2 regions of the Amycolatopsis speibonae genome follow, and region 2 is predicted to be linked to the other one. Evidence: predicted binding sites of a transcription regulator. Region 2 holds the regulator's gene; the other holds the start of a gene.
What was found. The regulator HspR, encoded in region 2, represses chaperone genes until heat shock. The targets are predictions, from matches to a motif close to ANNTTGAGTNNNNNNNACTCAANNT.
Positions count from the first base shown of each region.

Region 1: lon (endopeptidase La) is a predicted target of HspR. The motif match lies at 5,273-5,297, and genes of this name have one in related genera.

Region 1 is NZ_JBHRWK010000014.1:506,084-515,674, forward strand. Features, by position in the region: gene ACFOSH_RS10485 (DedA family protein) at 136-786, shown strand; gene ACFOSH_RS10490 (alkaline phosphatase PhoX) at 827-1,987, opposite strand; gene ACFOSH_RS10495 (helix-turn-helix domain-containing protein) at 1,984-2,490, opposite strand; gene ACFOSH_RS10500 (hypothetical protein) at 2,487-2,684, opposite strand; gene lon (endopeptidase La) at 2,854-5,256, opposite strand; gene ACFOSH_RS10510 (SAM-dependent methyltransferase) at 5,424-6,272, opposite strand; gene ACFOSH_RS10515 (GNAT family N-acetyltransferase) at 6,312-7,250, opposite strand; gene ACFOSH_RS10520 (putative bifunctional diguanylate cyclase/phosphodiesterase) at 7,541-9,591, shown strand, end outside.
Region 2 is NZ_JBHRWK010000004.1:41,143-50,733, reverse strand. Features, by position in the region: gene ACFOSH_RS01720 (hypothetical protein) at 1-808, opposite strand, end outside; gene ACFOSH_RS01715 (insulinase family protein) at 805-1,884, opposite strand; gene ACFOSH_RS01710 (MFS transporter) at 1,881-3,095, opposite strand; gene ACFOSH_RS01705 (hypothetical protein) at 3,092-3,787, opposite strand; gene ACFOSH_RS01700 (hypothetical protein) at 3,784-4,536, opposite strand; gene ACFOSH_RS01695 (hypothetical protein) at 4,596-4,739, opposite strand; gene ACFOSH_RS01690 (hypothetical protein) at 4,914-5,105, shown strand; gene ACFOSH_RS01685 (AfsR/SARP family transcriptional regulator) at 5,110-8,100, opposite strand; gene ACFOSH_RS01680 (heat shock protein transcriptional repressor HspR) at 8,309-8,737, opposite strand; gene dnaJ (molecular chaperone DnaJ) at 8,743-9,591, opposite strand, start outside.

The DNA of each region.
Region 1 (9,591 bases), on a different contig from region 2:
AACGCCAGGTTAGCGGGGCACCCGAAGATCGGTACTGCGGTTTTCCTCAGTGATCTGTGCCGCTTCACCGCAGGGTGTGGAACCCGGGCAATTCGTACGTTCGTTGATACCTGCAGACGACCACGAAAGGCCGCCATGAATCTCCTCCTCGCCCAAGCCGCCAGCGAACCGATGGGCGGCCTCGCCGGCTGGGCGGTCTCGCTGATGGACGCACTGGGCGGTCCGGGAGCCGCGATCATCGTCGGGCTGGACAACCTGTTCCCGCCGATCCCCAGCGAACTGGTCCTGCCGCTCGCCGGGTTCTCCGCCAGCCAGGGCACGTTCACCCTGGCGGAGGCACTGGTGTGGACGACCTTCGGATCGGTCGCCGGCGCGATCATCGTCTACTACCTCGGCCTGCTGCTGGGCCGCGACCGCACGCGCCGCTGGATGGCGAAGATCCCGCTGGTCAAGGCCTCCGACTTCGACAAGACCGAAGCCTGGTTCCAGAAGCACGGCACCAAGGCGGTGTTCTTCGGCCGGATGGTGCCGATCTTCCGCAGCCTCATCTCCCTGCCCGCCGGGATCGAGCGGATGCCGTTCTGGCGGTTCCTGGCCCTGACCACGCTGGGCAGCCTGATCTGGAACACCGTGTTCGTCATGGCCGGTTACGCCCTCGGGGAGAGCTGGCACCTGGTGGACGAGTACGCCGGGTTCTTCCAGTACTTCGTGATCGCCGCCGTCGCGATCGCCCTGACGCTCTTCGTGGTCAGCCGCGTTCGCGAGAAGAGCCGCACCGATGTGTGACGGTGGTGGGGCGCCTGGCCAGGCGCCCCACCTGGCTGCCTCAGGACCGGAAGGGGCCGGTGACCTCGTAGGTGATCCCGCCGGAGGACGAGCCGGAGGTGCCGCGCTGCGACGAGAAGTACAGCCGGTTCCCCGCCGGGGTGAACGCGGGACCGCAGATCTCCGACGAGCTCTGGCCGCTGATCCGCAGGAACGGCGCCACGATGTCGTTCGGCGTGATGACGCAGATCTCCATGTTGCCGCCGTCTTCGGCGACGTACAGGTCACCCGAAGAGGTCCCGGTGAGGTTGTCGACGCCGGTCAGTGGCGCCGAGCCCGGGCTGACCAGGGAGTCGTCGTAGGCCAGTTCGTAAGTGCTGTTCGCCAGGTTGAGCTGCCAGACGCGGTTGTCGCCCTTGGTGGTGAACCACGCGGTGTCGTTGGCGTAGTGCAGTCCTTCGCCCCCGGTGAACCGCTTCGCGCCGGACACCTGGTTGCGTGTGGGGGTGGGGGAGCCGTCGGGGTCGGGCACGTTCGCCCAGGTGAAGCTGCCCGACGTCGCCGTGCCCGCCTTCAGCACCTGCAGCGTCCCGGCGGAGAGATCGCCCCAGGTCGTCGGGACGAACCGGTAGAAGCAGCCGTCCGTGGTGTCCTCGGTCAGGTAGACGGCCTTGCGCACCGGGTCCGCCGCCGCGGCCTCGTGCTTGAACTTCCCCATCGCGGGCCGCTGGACCGCGGCCGAGGCCGGCCCGTTCGGCTGGCATTCGTAGACGAAGCCGAGGTCGATCTCCTCACAGGAAAGCCAAGTGTTCCAAGGAGTCTTGCCGCCCGCGCAGTTCTGGCGAGTGTTCGCCAGGACTCGGTGAGCGCCGGTGATGGTCCCGCTCGCGTCGAATTTGACCGCGCTGGCACCGCCACCCGGCGTGATCTCCGAGTTCGACACGTAGATCCAGCCGCTGCCGTCGGCGAACACGGCGCCGCCGTCCGGCGCGCTGTGCCAGGTGTAACCGGTGCTCGCGACCTTCTGGCCGGACCGCGCGATCACGCGGCTGGTGAATCCGGCGGGCAGCCGGATCCCGTTCGCGTCGGCCGCCTGGAGCGCGCCGTACGGGCTGGGTCCGTTCTGCGCGGGCGCCGCGAGGGCCGCCCCCGAGAGCCTGTTTCCGAACGCCGTGACGCCGGCGCCGACCACGGCCGCGCGCAGGAAATTCCGTCGCTTCACTCGTGCCTCCGCTGATGTGGTGGTGCGGGAAGGAGCGGAGGGGAGGTTACGGGCGGAACGGGACTTCCAGGTGAATTCGCGGCGTATTCGCCGGGGGGAGGGAACTTTCGTAGGGAAGCCTCGATCAACACTATTTCTTTCGCTTTGCGAAGGCCTGGGGCTTCGGCGCCGCCGCGTTGTTCGGCGATTTCCAAGGCGACGAGTATTCGGTCGAGCGGCGCGCGTCCGCCATTGCGGTGGTGACGGCGTCCGATCAGGTGACGCCAGTCGGCGAGGTACTCGTCGAGCCCGGGCTCTCCGGGAACGGCCCGGAGCAGGGCGCGTACCAGGACTCGCATCTGGTTTTCGTTGCCGGGCAAGGTGTTCCGGGCCAACGTGTCGGCCAGGGTGCTCCGGGACTGACCGGTCGCGGCGGCCAGCGCGCGGATGCTGAGGCCGCTTCGGTCACGGAGTTCACGCAGCCGCGCCATGAATTCCGATTCCTCGGTGAGGGTGGTGTTCATCGGCGTGCCCGTGCGGGCACGGGGCGGAGGACGGCGCCGAACAGGGTGATCGCGATCCCCGCCGCGATCGGCGCACTCGTACCGGCGAAGGTCAGCGCCGTGGTGAATACGGTGAGAATGCTCAGGCAAACGAGCTGACCGGCCGAAACGCAGCTTCGCCTAGGCCGCAGGGGCGGCAGGATTCCGTGACTCATGACCTTGCCCTCTCAAGGTTCAGGGGCGGCACCCGGCTGGGTGGCACGGAATCTACGTTATCAAACCGTGATATGAAATTTAAGGGCGATTAATGTCCGGGTTCGTCCGGATCCGGAACGCCGAAAGCCCCGGACCCTGGGCAGGATCCGGGGCTTCGGCCTCGCGCCGTTACGCCGCTTGGGCGACCGGAGCCGTCGCCGGGGCCAGCGCGATGTCCAGTACGTCGCGGACGTTCGCCACGGCGTGGACGTCCAGCTGCGCCAGGACTTCGGCCGGGACGTCGTCGAGGTCCGGCTCGTTGCGCTGCGGGATGATCACCGTCTTCATCCCGGCCCGGTGCGCGGCCAGCAGCTTCTGCTTGACCCCGCCGATCGGCAGCACCCGCCCGGTCAGCGACACCTCACCGGTCATCGCGACGTCCGATTTCACGACCCGGCCCGAAAGCAGGGACGCCAGCGCGGTCGTCATCGTGATGCCGGCACTCGGCCCGTCCTTGGGGACAGCGCCCGCGGGGACGTGCACGTGGATGCCGCGGTCCTTCAGGTCGCCGACCGGGAGTTCCAGCTCCGCGCCGTGCGAGCGCAGGTACGACAACGCGATCTGCACCGACTCCTTCATCACGTCGCCCAGCTGACCGGTCAGGGCCAGCCCGGTCGAGCCGGACTCCGGATCCGCCAGCGACGCCTCGATGTAGAGGACGTCGCCGCCGGCGCCGGTCACCGCCAGACCGGTCGCCACACCCGGCGTCGACGTGCGCTGGGTCGACGCGGGCAGCGAGGACTCCGGCAGGTGCCGTGGGCGCCCGAGGTAGGTCTCGAGCCCGTCGGCGTCGATCGTCAGCGGCAGCGCGACCTCGTCCAGCGCGACCTTGGTCGCCACCTTGCGCAGCACCTTCGCGATGGTCCGGTTCGCGTTGCGTACGCCGGCTTCCCGCGTGTACTCGGCCGCGATGCGGCTGAACGCGCCGTCGGTCAGCGTGACGTCTTCTTTGCCGAGTCCGGCGCGGTCCAACTCGCGGGGGAGCAGGTGGTCGCGGGCGATGATGACCTTCTCGTGCTCGGTGTAGCCGTCGAGGGTGACCAGCTCCATGCGGTCCAGCAGCGGGCCGGGGATGGTCTCGAGCGCGTTCGCCGTCGCGAGGAACACGACGTCGGACAGGTCCAGCTCGACCTCGAGGTAGTGGTCGCGGAACGTGTGGTTCTGCTCCGGGTCCAGCACCTCCAGCAGCGCGGCCGTCGGGTCGCCTCGGTAGTCGGCGCCGACCTTGTCGATCTCGTCGAGCAGCACGACCGGGTTCATCGAGCCCGCTTCCTTGATGGCGCGGACGATCCGGCCGGGCAGTGCGCCGACGTAGGTGCGGCGGTGCCCGCGGATCTCCGCCTCGTCGCGGATGCCGCCGAGCGCGACGCGGACGAACTTGCGCCCCATCGCCTTCGCCACGGACTCGCCGAGTGAGGTCTTGCCGACCCCGGGAGGGCCGGCGAGGGCCAGCACGGCGCCCGAACGGCGTCCGCCGACCGGACCCAGACCGGACTCCGCACGACGCTTGCGGACGGCCAGGTACTCGATGATGCGTTCCTTCACGTCGTCGAGACCGGCGTGATCGGCGTCGAGGATGTCGCGTGCGGCGGCGATGTCGTGGACGTCGGTGGTGCGCTCGTTCCACGGCAGTTCGAGGACGGTGTCCAGCCAGGTACGGATCCAGCCACCCTCGGGGGACTGGTCGGAGGTCCGCTCCAGTTTGTCCACTTCGGACAGTGCGGCCTTCTTGACCGCGTCCGGCAGTTCGGCTGCCTCGACGCGGGCGCGGTAGTCGTCGTCATTGGCGGTGCCGTCGAGTTCGCCCAGCTCCTTGCGGATCGCTTCGAGCTGGCGGCGCAGCAGGAACTCCTTTTGCTGCTTCTCCATGCCCTCCTGGACGTCCTTGCGGATCGTGTCGGTGACCTCGAGCTCGGCCAGTTGCTCGCGGCTCCATTCGAGAGCCTTTTCGAGCCGCGCCGAGACGTCGAGCGCGGAGAGCAGTTCGAGCTTCTGCTCGGTGTTCAGGTACGACGAGTTGCCCGCGAGGTCGGCGAGCGCGGACGGGTCCTCGACCTCCTGGACGGCGTCGATCATCTGCCAGCCGCCGCGCTGCTGGAGGATCGCGAGGACGACGCTCTTGTACTCGGACGCGAGCTTCGCGGAGTTGTCGTCGGTGGTCTCGGTGGCGACTTCGGCGTGGACCCAGCGGGCGGCGCCGGGACCGTCGGCGATGCGGCCGACGACGGCGCGGCGGGTGCCGCGCAGCAGGACCGCGGTCTTGCCGCCGGGCACGCGGCCGATGCGCTCGACCGTCGCGATGGTGCCGAGTTCGGCGTACTCGCCGTGGACGCGGGGGACGATCAGCACTTCGGCCTTGGCGCCGGCGCCGGACCGGATCCCCGGGAAGGAAGCCTGGGCAGGCGTGTTGGCCTGGGCGGACTCCACCGCGGCGCGCGTCTCCGTGTCGGCGAGGTCGAGCGGGACGATCATGCCCGGCAGCACGACGTCGTCATCGAGCGGGAGGACGGGCAGGAGGCGGTTGTCGGTCATCTGTGCACTCCTCGGTTAGTTGAGTCTGACTAGCTCAACTCTCCGATCGACCCGTTTGTTTCCTTTCCGCGTTCGCCGTCAGCGATCACCCACCCCTCCGACCTCTGCGCCCCAACGCGTCGCGTTTAGTGGGCTAAACGCGACGCGACGGCGGCAGAGGTCGGACGTCAGGGGTGGGTGGCGACCCCGCACCAGGCGAACGGCCGGGCACCTTCCTCGTCTCGCCGCAGCTCCCGGACTGGGCGCCACTCGGGCAGATGGACGACGCCGGGCTCCAGCAGCGGCCAGTCCCCGAAGAGCGGCTCGATCTCTTCGCGGTCCCGCATCCACACCGGGTTGCTCGTCTTCCGGTACTGCTCGACCATCCAGCGGAGCCCGTCGGCGTCCTCACCGGTCTTGCCGCCGAAGCTCATATGCGAAAGCCCCAGCCAACTGCCCGGCGCCAGCGCGTTCCGATAGGTCGCGACCAGCGCGGGCGGATCGTCGTGCGGTCCGGCGAAATGCAGCACGGCCATCATCATCAGGCAGACGGGCTGCGAGAAATCGATCAGCCGCCGCGTCTCCGGATGCCGCAGGACGTCCTTCGGTCGCCGCATGTCCGCGTGGACGATCCCGGCCCAGTCGGTCGCCTCGTGCCGTTCGAGGATCAACTCCGCGTGCGCCACCGCTACAGGCTCGTAGTCGACGTATACGACCTTCGCCTCATCGCCCGGCTCCAGCTCTTCCTGGACGATCTCGTGCACGTTCCCGGCTGTCGGGACACCGGACCCCAGATCGACGAACTGCCGGATCCCGGCGTTCAGCGCCGCGCGCACGACGCGATTCATGTACTCGCGGTTGTGCTGCGCGCCCGGCTTCACCCACCGCCACTGCCGTTCCAGCGCGCGGGCGAACTCGCGGTCGACAGCCCAGTTGTGGGTCCCGCCGAGAAACCAGTCGTAGATCCTCGCCGCGGACGGCTTTTCGGTGTCGACCCCGGTCGGCGCCACCGGGGCCGCGTCATCGTCCCTGGTCACAGAAAACCCCCTGATCTCCCAGGGAAGAGCCTATCGGGATCAGTACACCGCCGGCCGCCGCTGCCAGTACGTCCAGAGCGGCCGGTAGCCCTGCGCGTACCAGAACGGTGTCGAGCGCGGATTGGCCAGCGCGTGGTGCAGCAGCACGGCTTCGGTCCCGCATTCGTCGAAGACCTGGTGCGCGTGCGCGGCGAGCGCCGACCCCACCCCGCTCGACCGCGCCGGTTCGGCCACCGCCAGCGACGACAGGTAGCCGACCTTCTCGGCCGCGACCCGGCCGCCGATCCACGCCGTCTCGCCGGGGAACTGCACCCGCACCATGCCCAGCGGGCGCCCGTACAGCTCGGCGATCCACAACGTCGGGTTTTCCCGCCCCAGCTGTTTCGACAGGTCCGCGGTGATCGCTTCCTCCGCGCCCTCGCGCAACGTGACCGAACCGAACTGCGCGTCATAGCGCTGCAATTCAAGCTCCAGCCCGACGGCGGTTTCGAGATCATCCGCTTCGGCGGGCCGGATGTGCACTCCGGGAGTGGCGGGCGGTCCCGTCACGGCGAGCCGGTCGGCCGGGCGGACCGCGATCACCAGCACCGGAGCGAATCCGCGGCGCAGCAATTCGGCCGAGCCGGGCGAATCCCGGCTCGGCCGCACCACGGTCGCCGCCGTTTCGACATCCCCAGGTGGGGCGACCGCCTTCAGATGTTCATCCCATCGGGTGAGTAATGCGTCAAGGGCCGCTTCCGGACGAGGTCCGGTGAGCCGAGCTTCGAGGCGATGTTCGACGAGCGCCCGCCACGGAGAGTCAACAGAATCGGGGCCCGCTTCAGTCCGTACCGACAATCCGGCGGCGGCCGAGTCGCCTGCTGTCGCGGAGAGTGACACGGAGCCCTCGGCAGGCTCCAGTGCAGGCATTTCCGGGAGCAGGGCGTCCACGGTGGCGAGCCGCTCGGCATGCCCGGCGGCGATGGCGTGGCTATTCATAGGACTATTCAAGCCCCTGCCGGCCGACACTGACGGGTCCGCCGGGAACTTCACGAGATTGGCTCCGCCGTGGCGCCAGGTGACTTCCGGTAGTCGGAGGGAACGCGAATATCGCTCCCATTTCACCCCTTGGTCCACGCAGGTCAGCGCGACGCGCCCATTGTTAACCCTGGGGTGATCTCATACTGTCTCGAATGGGACTTGGGTACGCCCTCCGGGGTACTGTATTGCCCTCGTCCCCGAGGTCGCGGTAGGACAAGACCGGTTGGGCAGCCGGGAAGGAAGGTCGGATGCCGGACACGAACGGCAGGCCCGGGAGCGCCGCACAGGCGGCGCCGGGCAAGGGAGGCGCCGTTACGGAGGCTCGTACCGACGAGCGGCGGTTCCGCGTCTACACCTTCGCAGTACTCACCATGGGCATCGCCGCCGCGGCCGCGGTCAGCCTGTGGCTGGACTTCGAGGCCTCGGACGATCTGTTGTGGATCGGGCCGATCCTCGCGCTCGCGTTCCTGCTCGCCGAACAGCTCGGCATCAACGTCGACGTCCGCAGCGGCATCTCCTGGACGATCTCGTTCACCGAGATCCCGCTGGTCATCGGATTCTTCGTCGCCCCCTTCGAAGTCGTCCTCGCCGCGCATCTCGTGGCGGGCATCGGGACACTGCTGGCCCGCAAGGTCGCGGGCCGGGTCCTCTACAACGCCGGCGCCTTCCTGCTGGAGATCACCGGCGCGTTCGCCGTGGCAGGACTGGTGAAACAGGCCTCCGGCGCCCACACCATGACCTGGATCGCCGCGCTGGCAGGCACTTTGACCGCGCCGCTGGTCAGCACGCTGCTCGCGCTCGCCGCCGTCCGCGTGCTGCGCCGCCGCATGCGGGTCAGCACCGCGATCCGGCTGACCGGCCGCATCCTCGTCGTCGGATTCGTCAACGCCTCGGTCGGTCTTTCCGGCTATTTGGTCATTTCCGGTACGCCGAAGGCCTGGCCGCTCGTGCTGGCCGTCTTCCTCGGGCTCACCGCGTTGTACTGGGCGTACTCCGACCTGCTCCGCGAACAGCGGGACATGGAAGCGCTGTCCGACGTCAGCCTGATGGTCGCGCGATCCGGCCAGCAGGCCGCCGCGCGTCCCGCCGGGCGCGCCGACGAACTCGTCGGCGGCGTGGACGTCCGCGAGTGGGCGACCATCGCCGAACGCATCAAGGACCAGCTCGCCGCCGGACGGGTCGTGCTCAGGCTGCGGCTGGAACCCAAGGACACCATGCGCATGGTCGTCGCGGGTGACGAACTGCCGCCCGTCGACCCGGCCGCCGACGACCCGCTGCTGCGCCTGCCCGGCGCGCACGTCCGGCATTTCCGGATCACCGAAGCCAATCCCGACGTCCGCTCCGCGTTGCTCGACCGCGGCGCGCAGGAGGCGCTGGTCGTCCCGCTGCGGAGCGCGAACCAGCTCCTCGGCGTCGTCGAAGCGCACGACAGGCTGTCCCGCTGGCGTGGTTTCGGCAAGTACGACGTGCAGCTGCTCGGCACGATGGCCAGCCACCTCGCGACGTCACTGGACAATCGGCGCCTGCTCGCGACCCTGCGCCACGACGCCTACCACGATCCGCTGACCGGCCTGCTGAACCGGCCGGGCTTCCGTCAGGTCGCCAAGGAACCGTTGCGGGAACAGGTCGACGCGGTCGTGCTGCGGGTCGACCTGGACGTCTTCTCCACCGTCAGCGACGCCCTCGGTTACGTCTGGGCCGACAGGATGGTCATCGCCGCGGGCCGCCGGATCCGCGACGCGCTCGGCCCTGACGTCCCGCTCGCCAGGCTCGAAGGCGCGTCCTTCGCGGCGCTCCTCGTCGGCTGCGCGCCGGAACGCGCTCAGGCCGCCGCGGAGCTGCTCCGTGCGGAACTCGTCGCCCCGTACCCGGTGGACCGGCTCTCGGTCGAAGCCAACGCGATGATCGGCTACGCCACGTCGTCGGCGGAGGACGACGAGCAGATCGACGTCGACATGCTCCTGCAGCGCGCCGACGTCGCCGTCCGCGCGACCAAGGGCGGCGAAGAGGTCCGCGGCTACATGGCCAGCATGGGCCAGATCTTCATGCGCCGGTTCCAGATGGTCACGCAGTTCCGGCAGTCGCTCGAAGAAGGCCAGCTCAGCGTCCACTACCAGCCGAAGATCACCCTGCCGAACCGGCAGATCCAGGGCGTCGAGGCGCTCGTGCGCTGGGTGCATCCGGAGTTCGGCAGACTCGGCCCGGACGAGTTCGTGCCGGCGATCGAAGCGGCGGGCCTCATCGGCGTCCTGACGTCGTTCGTTCTCGAAGAGTCGTTGAAGCGCGTTCGGAAGTGGCT
Region 2 (9,591 bases):
CGTCGGCGACGGTGGTGGCGCCCACCGCGCGGGCCGTCCGTGTCGCGATAGGACCCTCGGGGGAGGCCAAGGCGCGGACGGCCGAGCGGCCAACGTGGTCGCCGAGCGCGGCTGTCAAGGTGAGCACCGTCAGTCCGTCCACTTCGGACGGAAGGACGATCGGCGGGCGGTCTGCTTCGCCGTCGCCGGACACCGCCGGTGCTTTCGGCGGCTTCAACGCGGCGGAAACCGTGTCGAGCACACGCTCCCGGAGCGCCGAGGGTGCGGCGAAGGCGAGGACGGCGTTTTCAGGCCGGTAGTGCTCCTCAATGAAGCCTTCGACATCGGCGAGTGTGATGCTGTCGACGCTCGCCTGGTCGGCGCGGGTGGTGTCGGCCATCCGGCCCTCGGGCACGGCGGCTTCCGCGACGGCGGGACCGAGCAGCAGCAACGGATTGACGGCGGCCGCGCGCATCTCCAGCAGGACAGCCCGCCGCTCGGCCTGAAGGACAGCGTCGTCGATCGGACGTCCCTCACCGAGCAGCCGGGCCAGCGTCCGGGCGACCTCGTCCCCCTGTTCCGGCAACGCCGCCAGGGTGAACCGGGTCTCCGTGTTCTCCGTGCGCCCGGTGAGGTGCAACCGCGAGCCGTCGTCCAGTGCGGCGGCGATCCGGAGGTGCTCGGTGAGATGGGCCGTTCCCCACGGGCGTAAGGGATCCGCGGCGGAACCGGCGGACACCCGCAGGCAGGCACCGACGGTGTGGGCGCCGCGCGCCGGGACGAACCGGACCCGCAGCCCGGCGACCAGGACCTCTTCGTATTCGGTCATTTCAAGGTCTCCAGCCGGGACAGCTGGTCGTCGCGCAGCGCGCCGACGACGGCGATGGCGGGCGGGGCGGCGTCGGGGACACGCAGTGCGAGGCCTTCCAGTGCGCGCTCCGCGACCGCTTCGGCGAGCCGGCTCAACGGGATTTCCCCGCGCGCCAGCCTTCGCCGATCGCCGACCGCGCCGAAGGGTTCGTCCGCCTGGACGAGCAGCAGGGTGCGGCAGCGCACCGCCGCGTCGGCCAGTTCGCCGGACGGTGACGCGGTCACCGCCTCGCGCAGCGTGTCGAGCAGGAGGGTCGCGGCTTCGGCGACGTGCCGGGGATCCACGAGGGCGTAACCACCCACGCTCGGCCCGGTTTCCCCGTCGTCCCAGCTCAACGCGGCGACGCCGTAGGCCAGCCCGCGCACTCCCCGCAGCAGGTTGATCAGCCTGCCTCGCGCTCCCGTGCCCAGGAGTTCCACCAGGAGCGGGAGCGCGCCGTCGGGTAACGCGTCAGCCCGCAGCGGAAGGCGGACCGCCACCCTGGCCAAGGTCTCGCCCGGCATCGGTGTCGCGACCAGGCCGCCCACCCACGGTTCCGTGCCTTCGAACCGCCGCACGGGCGGACGGACCCGCTCGTCTCCGGGCCGGTACACGGTGACTCCCGTTTCGCGGCAACGATCCAGGTATCCGGTGACGTCGTCCACCGAGACGCGCGCCATCGACTCGTCGTTCCCCAGTGGTCCACAGTGGACTACTCCGGAAGCGGCCGTGTCGATCGCGCCGAGCATCCGAAGGTAGAGATCACCCGAGCGTCGGCGCAGCAACCGTGACTGCGCCTCCCGCAACCCTCGCAGCTGTTCACTGTCCGGGCCGCGGAAGTCGCCGGTCACCCGGTCCAGATCGTTCAGCGCCGTCCAATAGGAGAACGAGGAGACGCGTGCTTCGAGACGGTGCCGGGTGTGCCAGCCCAGTTCCTTCGGCGGCGCCCCGCCCGCCGGGGAGGCGAGCCACCGCGCCGCGAGGGCGGCGAGACCCGCGAGCCCGTCGGGATCGTCGCGGTATCCGTACGGCAGGTCGACGATCGCGCCGCTCACGCCGTCACCGCCGAGGCCCGGCGCAGCGAGAGCACGGCGACCGGCAGGGCCGTGACCGTCGCGGCGATCCCGGCCGCGGTGAGCACCGGCCCGACACCCCAGACCGGGGTCAGGAAAGTGACCAGCGCGAGTGAAAGGCATTGCGCCGAAACGACGAAGGACCGGCGGAAGGCCAGCACCCGGCCGAGCGAGGCCGGATCCGCGTGCCGCTGGCACAAGAGGGTGTTGGGCATGGCGAACAGCAGGTTGTGCGCCCCGGCGACCAACCCGGCGAGGAACACCCAGACCGGTCCGGCGTGCGCGCAGAGCACCACGAGCCCGATCACCGGCGCGGCCAGGGCGGCGCCCGCGGTCACCATCAGGGCCGGGTTGAGCAGGTTCCGCCGTTTCGCCACCGACGCCGACATCGTCAGCCAGCCGACCCCCATCGCGGAGACGAACAGACCCGCTTCCCCGGTCCTGCCGCCTTCGCCCACGAGGATCACCGCGAACTGCGGTACCGCACCGAGAGAGGCGAAAAGTGCCGCTTCCGCCAGCACCGCCGTGCGCAGCAACCGGTCTCCGGTCAAGGAACGCAGGCCGTCGCGCAGCATGGCGAAGGGGTGGCGGCGTTCGCGCACGGCGGCCTTCTGCCGTGGCACCGGCAGGGTGAGCAGCGCCGCGAGCACGAAGCTCGCCGCGTTGACCGCCACCGCGCCGGAAAAGCCGAGGCCGACCGCGACGGCCGCCCCCAGCAGCGGACCGAGCGCGAGGATCGCGCCGTTCGTCACCTCCTGCGCGGCGTCGGCGGCGGCCAGGCGGGAGGCGGGCACCAGTGCGGGAGTCAGGCTCGGCAGCACCGCCGAGCTCAGCGTGCTGACCGTGCCCAGCAGCACGGCCAGTACGTAGTAGAGCGGGATGTTCCGCAGGCTCACCGCGAGCAGCAGCACGAGGGTGATCGCCCCGGCGACGAGATTGAGCACGATGGACAGCCCGCGCCGGTCGAACCGGTCGGCGAGCACGCCCGCCCACGGGGAGAACAGCACCCTGGGCAGCAGTTGGACGACGAACGCGCCTCCGGTCAGGCTCGCGGAACCGGTCACCTGCAGCACCCACAGCGGCAGGGCGAGCGACTGTGCCGTGCCGCCGAGCCCGGACAGCGACTGCCCGGCCCACAGCCACCAGAACGGTCGTCCGAGCCGCTCCTTGCCCTCGGTGGCGACGGCGGTCATCGCCCGGGTCGCGCCGCGTCCGCCGCCGCGACCGCGAGCTGCGCCTTGGTCCGCGATTCCCGCGGTGAGCCGATCCACGCGTCGACGGCCGCGCAGAAGTCGTCCAGTGCCTCCAGGCAGGTGAGCGAGGATTCGTTGACCTCGACCTCCAGGCAGGCGTACTCGCCGATCGGCGTGATGTCGCCGTCCGGCCCGCGGAACTCGACGAGGTCGACGCTGAACACGCACGGATGGCCGCCGTCGAGTTCGCCGAACCGTTTGATCCGCCGCTGGCTGGTGACCCCCACCGTCTCCAGCGGTCCCCGCACCAGGCCGAGGGACCGGAGATGGCGCAACGGCAGGACTTCCCCGGCGGTCAGGACGGCGGACAGCTCGCCGGGTTCGATCCGCTCGGAGATCTCCAGCGCGTCCCGGCGGCCTTCCCAGACCACCGTCTGTTTGACCCCGATCCAGCCGATCCCGGCCAGCCGCCCTTGGTTGGCGGCGACGCGCAGCGAGTGGCCGGCGGTGGTGAGGCTGCGCTCGGCGTCGTCGAGGTAGACGATGCCCTGGGTCGCGGTGACCGTCTCGGTGAGCCCGGTGAGGTTCGCGCGGACCGGCGGGGAATCGAGCCACCGCATCGGATTCACGGCGGCCGAAGCGCGGTCCAGCGCCCATTTGCTTTCGTGCTCGACACCCACGATCCGGGTCATCGGGCCGTCCTTTCGTCCAGCGAAGCGGGCGGGAAGAGATGGAAGACGTCCGCGTCCGCGTCGGTCAGCCCGAAGACCCGGCGGAAGGTCTCCCGCACCACCGCCACCGACTGCAGGGGCGGCTGGAAGTGCCCGGACTTCGTGTTGGCGACGACCATCGAGACCCGGTCGCCGCCGATGAGCACGATCTCGCCCGCCGCGCGGGCGAGCAGCCGGTCGGGCACCAGCATCGGATGCGCCACGGGGACGCCGTCGACGGTGGCGCGGTTGCGGCCGAAGATCAGATCAGCGAGTTCGAACGGCCTCGTCCAGACCAGCAGCCGGTCTTCGTCGTCGACGACGAACATGTAGGACACGCCGGAAGTCAACCGGCGCAACGGTTCCACCGGATCCCGCAGTTCGATCGTGTCCGCGAGGACGGCGCCGGCGACCGGGCGATAGCGCTCCTCGAACAGTGCGCGGTCGAACTCCAGCAACGGCGGATCCAGTTCCAGCACCGTGCGTCGCGGTGGTGGCGCGCCCCCGGCGGAGGCGAGATAGGCCTGGCCGATCAGCTCCCGCAGCTCGCGGACCCGCCGGGCGACGCGCTCCTCACCCGGGTCCGCGGTCAGCACCGTCCGCAGCGCGATCAGCTCTTCGTAGAGGACGAAGACCCTCGCCTGCGAACGCGGACCGTAGGAGTCCGAGGCCCGCGCGCCGACCTCGGCGAACCGGCGCAGCAGCAGAGCGACGGAATCGGCGGTGAGCAATCCGGCCTCCTCGTGGCCCGGGCCGGGGATCGCTCCCCGGCCCGGCCTCGTTCCGCTGCTTACATGTCGTCCGGGTGGGTGAAGCCCGCCTGCGCCATGGCCAGCGCCTCGTGCCCGTCGGCGGTGGCGTCCAGCTCCCGGAGACCGGTCACGATGGCCTCGACCTTCAGCAGCTGCTCGGCGGTCACCAGATTCGCGTTCATGCACTTGCTCCTTACCTGGTCCGGCGACGTCGTCCCGGCCGGAGTCCGGCGGGACGGCGCCTTGGCACCACCGATGATCACGACGCCGGATCTACACCGGTTCTGCGTCCGCTCGCAGCCGCCGTCCATCGGCCGTAGATCCGACGTAGATCGGGACTCGCGAAACTCGGGGGCGTGATCGTGGAAGACAACGACCGGACGCGCTCCCGGCGCGGAACGGTGCTCCTGCTGGCCGCCGCGGCGTTCCTGGCCGCGGCCGGGTACCTGGCGCAGGGTCAGGCCATCGGCCAGGCGAACGCGTCCGAAGGCGAAGTGAACTGGAACAACACCATTTCGGCGCCGCCACCGCCGCAGGGGGCCAGCTGAGACGTCAGCGCGCGTTGTTCGAAAGCTCTTCGATCGCCCGTGCCGTGTCGTCGGCTTCGGGCAGGTTGAGCGCGACGAAATGCGTATGGGCCTGGTGCAATCGGACTTCGGCTTCGCACGGGTTTCCCAGCGCGGCAAGGGCTTTTCCGAGCACGAGCAGCGCGTTGGCCTGGTCCCGCCGGGTGCCGAGCTCCTCGCAGAGCCGCAACGCCGACCGGGCCTCGGCAGCCGCCTCTTCGGCCCGCCCCAGTGCCAGCAAGGTCTCGGCGAGCCGGAAGAGCGCGTGCGCCGCCCGGTCCCGGATGCCGGCCGCCAGGCAGCTCTCGACGCACGTGGTGAAGTGCGCGGACGCGGCTTCGTAGCGTTCGAGCGCGTGGTTCGCGAGCCCGAGCACGTAGAGCGCGTAGCCGATCCCCGGCGCGTCACCGATCTCCCGCGCCACGGCGAGCGCCGACTCGCAGACGGCGAGGACGTTCGCCGGGTCGCCACCGCGCAGCAGGGCGTGCGCCGAGTTCAGGCTGCTGGTCACCGCGCCGGAGCCGTGCCCGAGCCGCCGCGCGAGTTCGGCGGACCGCTCGAAACACCGGACCGCGAGCCGGTAGTCGTGCCGGAGCTGGGCGGCCAGGCCGAGGTTGTTGAGCGCCTGCCGGAGGATCGCCGGGTCGTCGGCCTCGGTCGCGGCGGTCACCGCGCGCCGGGCGTGGGCCTCGACGTCGGTGTGCGTCCCCGTGCGCAACGCGACGGTGCTGCACAGGAATTCGGCCCGGCCGAGGAGGCGGTGGCGCGCCCGCCGTCCCGGCCCCGCCGGTTCGGGAACACGGGCGGCCGCTCTCGCGAGGGTGCCCGCGGCGGCGTCCAGCCTTCGCGCCCCGGCTTCCACGGCGAACGGGCTCATCGCGATGAGCAGGTCGATCGCGGTGCCCAGGAGCGGAACCGAGCCGATTTCGACGACTCGCGCGCAGACCGCCACCACGGTGTCCCCGGCCGCCGACGCCCAGTCCCTCGCCGCCCGCAGGTCGGCGATCGGCGTCCCGGCTGTGCTGGGCGAGCGCGGACCGAGCACGTCCCCGGTGGGATCGCCGGGCACGGCGTGCGCGAACGCGGTGCGCGCCGTGGCCGTCAACAGCGACAGCAGCCGATCGAGCGCGGCCAATTCGCCGTCCGCGTCGCGATCACGGCCGCGGCCGAACGAGACCAGGAGCTCGTGGACGCGGAACCGGCCGGGCACCGTACCGTCCAAAATGGACGCGTCGACCAGCACCTCCAGCCGCGTTTCGGCCTCGGCCGGGGGCACGCCGAGGACCGCCGCCGCTTCCGGCAGCGTGAACTCGCCCCCGGCGACAGCGGTGAGCAGCACGAAATCCTGGGCGAGCGGCTCGGCGAGCTGCCGGTACGCGACTTCGAAGACCGCCTCGATGGCGAGGGGCCCGGCCCGCAGCTCGGCGATCCGGCGGCGCTCGTCCCGCAGGCGTTCGACCATGGACCGCAGGGTCCAGTGCGGCCGCGCCGCGAGACGCGAGGCCACGATCCGCACCGCCAGGGGAAGCAGGCCACAGGCGGTGACGAGGTCGAGGGCATCGTCCGGTTCCGCTTCCAGCCGTCGCGCGCCGACCCCCCGACGCACCAGTTCGAGCGCCTCATCCGGGCTGAAGACGTCGAGGTTGACCTGGGTGAGCAGGGGCAGGCCGTCGAGTCTGGCGCGGCTGGTGATCAGGACCGCGCAGCCGGGCGTACCGGGCAGCGCGTCGCGGATCTGCGCGGCGTCGGCGACGTTGTCGAGCACGATGAGCAACCGGCGGCCGTCGAGAAGCGAACGCCACAGCCCGCGCCGCTCGGCGAGGCTCCCCGGCGACCGGTTCGACGGCACACCCAGCCCGGCGAGCAGCAGTTCCAGCAGGTCGGGGCCGGTCACCGGCTCCCCGACCTGGTCGAGGTCGCCGAGATCGACGTGCAGCTGCCCGTCCGGATAGCGCTCGCGGATCTCGTGTGCCAGACGCACCGCGAGGGTGGTCTTGCCGACGCCGCTCATCCCGGTGATCGCCAGCATCGCCGGTGCCCGCCCGTCGGCGGTCTCCAGCACCGTCCGCAGGGCCGAGAGCTGGTCCTGCCTGCCGGTGAAGTCCGGCAGATCGGGCGGGAGCTGCGCCGGGATCGGCCGCCATCGGCCCGGCGGCTCCTCCTGTCCGGCGGGCGGAGAGAGGGTCACCTGCGGCGGGGCGGGCGCGACGACGTCTTCTCCCCGGAGGATGCGCTCGTGCAGCTCGACCAGTTCCGCGCCCGGCTCGACACCGTGGGTCTCCACCAGGCCACGGCGGGCGTCTTGGAAGACCCTCAGTGCGTCGACCTGGCGGCCCATCCCGTAGAGCGCGCGCATCAGCAGGACGTAGAGGCGTTCCCGCATCGGATGTTCGGCGATCATCCCGGTCAGCCGCGGCTGCGCCTCGTAGTAGTGACCGAGCCTCAGCTCCGCCTCCAGGTACTGCTCGGTGAGCGCGGTGTGCAACTCGTCCAGCCACCGGCGGCTCTGTTCGGCGAACAGGCCGGGCACTCCCGCGAGCGGTTCGCCGGTCCACAGGGCGAGTGCTTCCGACAACACCTGTCTGGCCTGGTGCGCGTCCCCCGAAGACAGCGCTTCTTGAGCCAGTGCACCGAGTTCCCCCGCGCGGGAGGCGTCCACCGTCGAGGGCGGCACGGCGAGCCGGTAGCCGTCGCCCGCCGACACCAGCACGTCTTCGCCGGCGCCGGCGGTGGCGAGCAGCCGCCGCAGTCTCCAGGCGTAGGTGCGGACGGTCGAAGCCGCGCGGGCGGGCAGGTCCTGGTCCCACAGGGTGTCGGTCAGCCTGCCGAGGGACACCGCCGTGCCGGGCGTGAGCGCCAGCGCGGCCAGCATCGCCTGCTGTTTCGGCGTTCCCACGGGGATCGCCACCCCGTCCGGGCGGTACAGCCGCATCGGGCCCAGCACCACGAATCGCACCCCAGGCCACGCTGCCGCCATGCGCGTCGCTCCCTCCGGCGCAACGACCGTCGGCGCCACTCGATGCTAACGCCGGTGGAGCCCGGGGAGCGCGGGATTGCCTCTTCGGCTCCGCTTCGGTGCACGAACGGCCGTGGAACGACCAAAACGCGTCTAGTCCTCTGAATGCCGGGGACGCCTTCCGGCGCCAGACCACGGTCAGGGCATTCAGAGGACTAAACGCGTGTTTTCAGCGACGGGGTTTGGGCTTCCAAACCACGAGCGCGGTCTGCTGCCGCAGGGGAACGAGATCCTTGCGGTAGGAGGCGTGCACGGCCGCGGCCGTCTGTTCGGCGGTGACGTACGCCGCCGTGAGCTCTTCGGTCAGTTCGGCGATCCGGGCGCGGAGCGCGTCGACCTGGTTTTCCAGCTCGATGATCCGCTTGATGCCCGCGAGGTTGACACCGTCCTCTTGGGACAGTCGCTGCACCTCGCGGAGCAGCGCGATGTCCCGCATGGAGTAGCGACGGCCACCACCGGAGGTCCGGCCCGGCGACACGAGACCATGGCGGTCGTAGGACCGCAGGGTCTGCGCGTGCAGGCCGGAAAGCTGCGCCGCCACCGAAATGACGAACACCGGGGTGTCCTCGTCCGCACCGTGCGGCAGCCCGCCGAACATCGTGCTCACCTGCCTTCGAGAAGTTCGGTGATCTCCGGTCGCGGGTCGTGCTCGGACATGGCCTCCGCGTAGGCCTCCAGCGCTTCACGGGCCTTGTCGTCCAGTTTGGACGGTATGGCCGCCTGCAGGGTGACCAGCAGGTCGCCCTGCGAGCCGTCCCGCTTCGCGATTCCCTTGCCGCGCACGCGAAGCACGCGACCACTCGCCGTACCCTGCGGCACCTTCAGCGAGACCTTGCCCTCGAGCGTCGGCACGGTGATCGTGCCGCCGAGGGCCAGTTCCGCGAAGGACACCGGCACGGCGATCGTCAGGTCGAGGTCCTGGCGCCCGAACACCGCGTGCGGCGCGACGTGCACGCGGACGTACAGATCGCCCGGCTGCGCGCCGCCCTTGCCCGGTTCGCCCTGGCCCGCCAGCCGGATCCGCTGGTCGTCGGCGACGCCCGGCGGGATCCGCACGGTCAGGGTGCGGGTGCGGGTGCTGACGCCCTCGCCCGCGCATTCCGGGCAGGGGTCGTCGATGATCGTGCCGCGGCCGCGGCAGTCGCGGCACGGCTCGGAGAACGCGAACGCGCCCTGGCTCCGGCTGACCAGCCCGCTGCCCTGGCAGGTCGAACACGTCCTCGGGGAGGTCCCCGGCTTCGCGCCGTTCCCGCCGCAGGTGGAACAGGTCGCCGGGCTCGACAGCCTCAGCGGCAGGGTCGCGCCCTTGACCGCCTCGGTGAAGTCGATCCGGACGTCGGTCTCCACGTCCGCGCCGCGCTGCGGGCGGTTCGCCGTGGCACCCGCCGCGCCGCCGCGGCGGCCGAAGAGACCGCCGAGGATGTCGCCGAGCCCGCCGAAACCGGCCTGCTG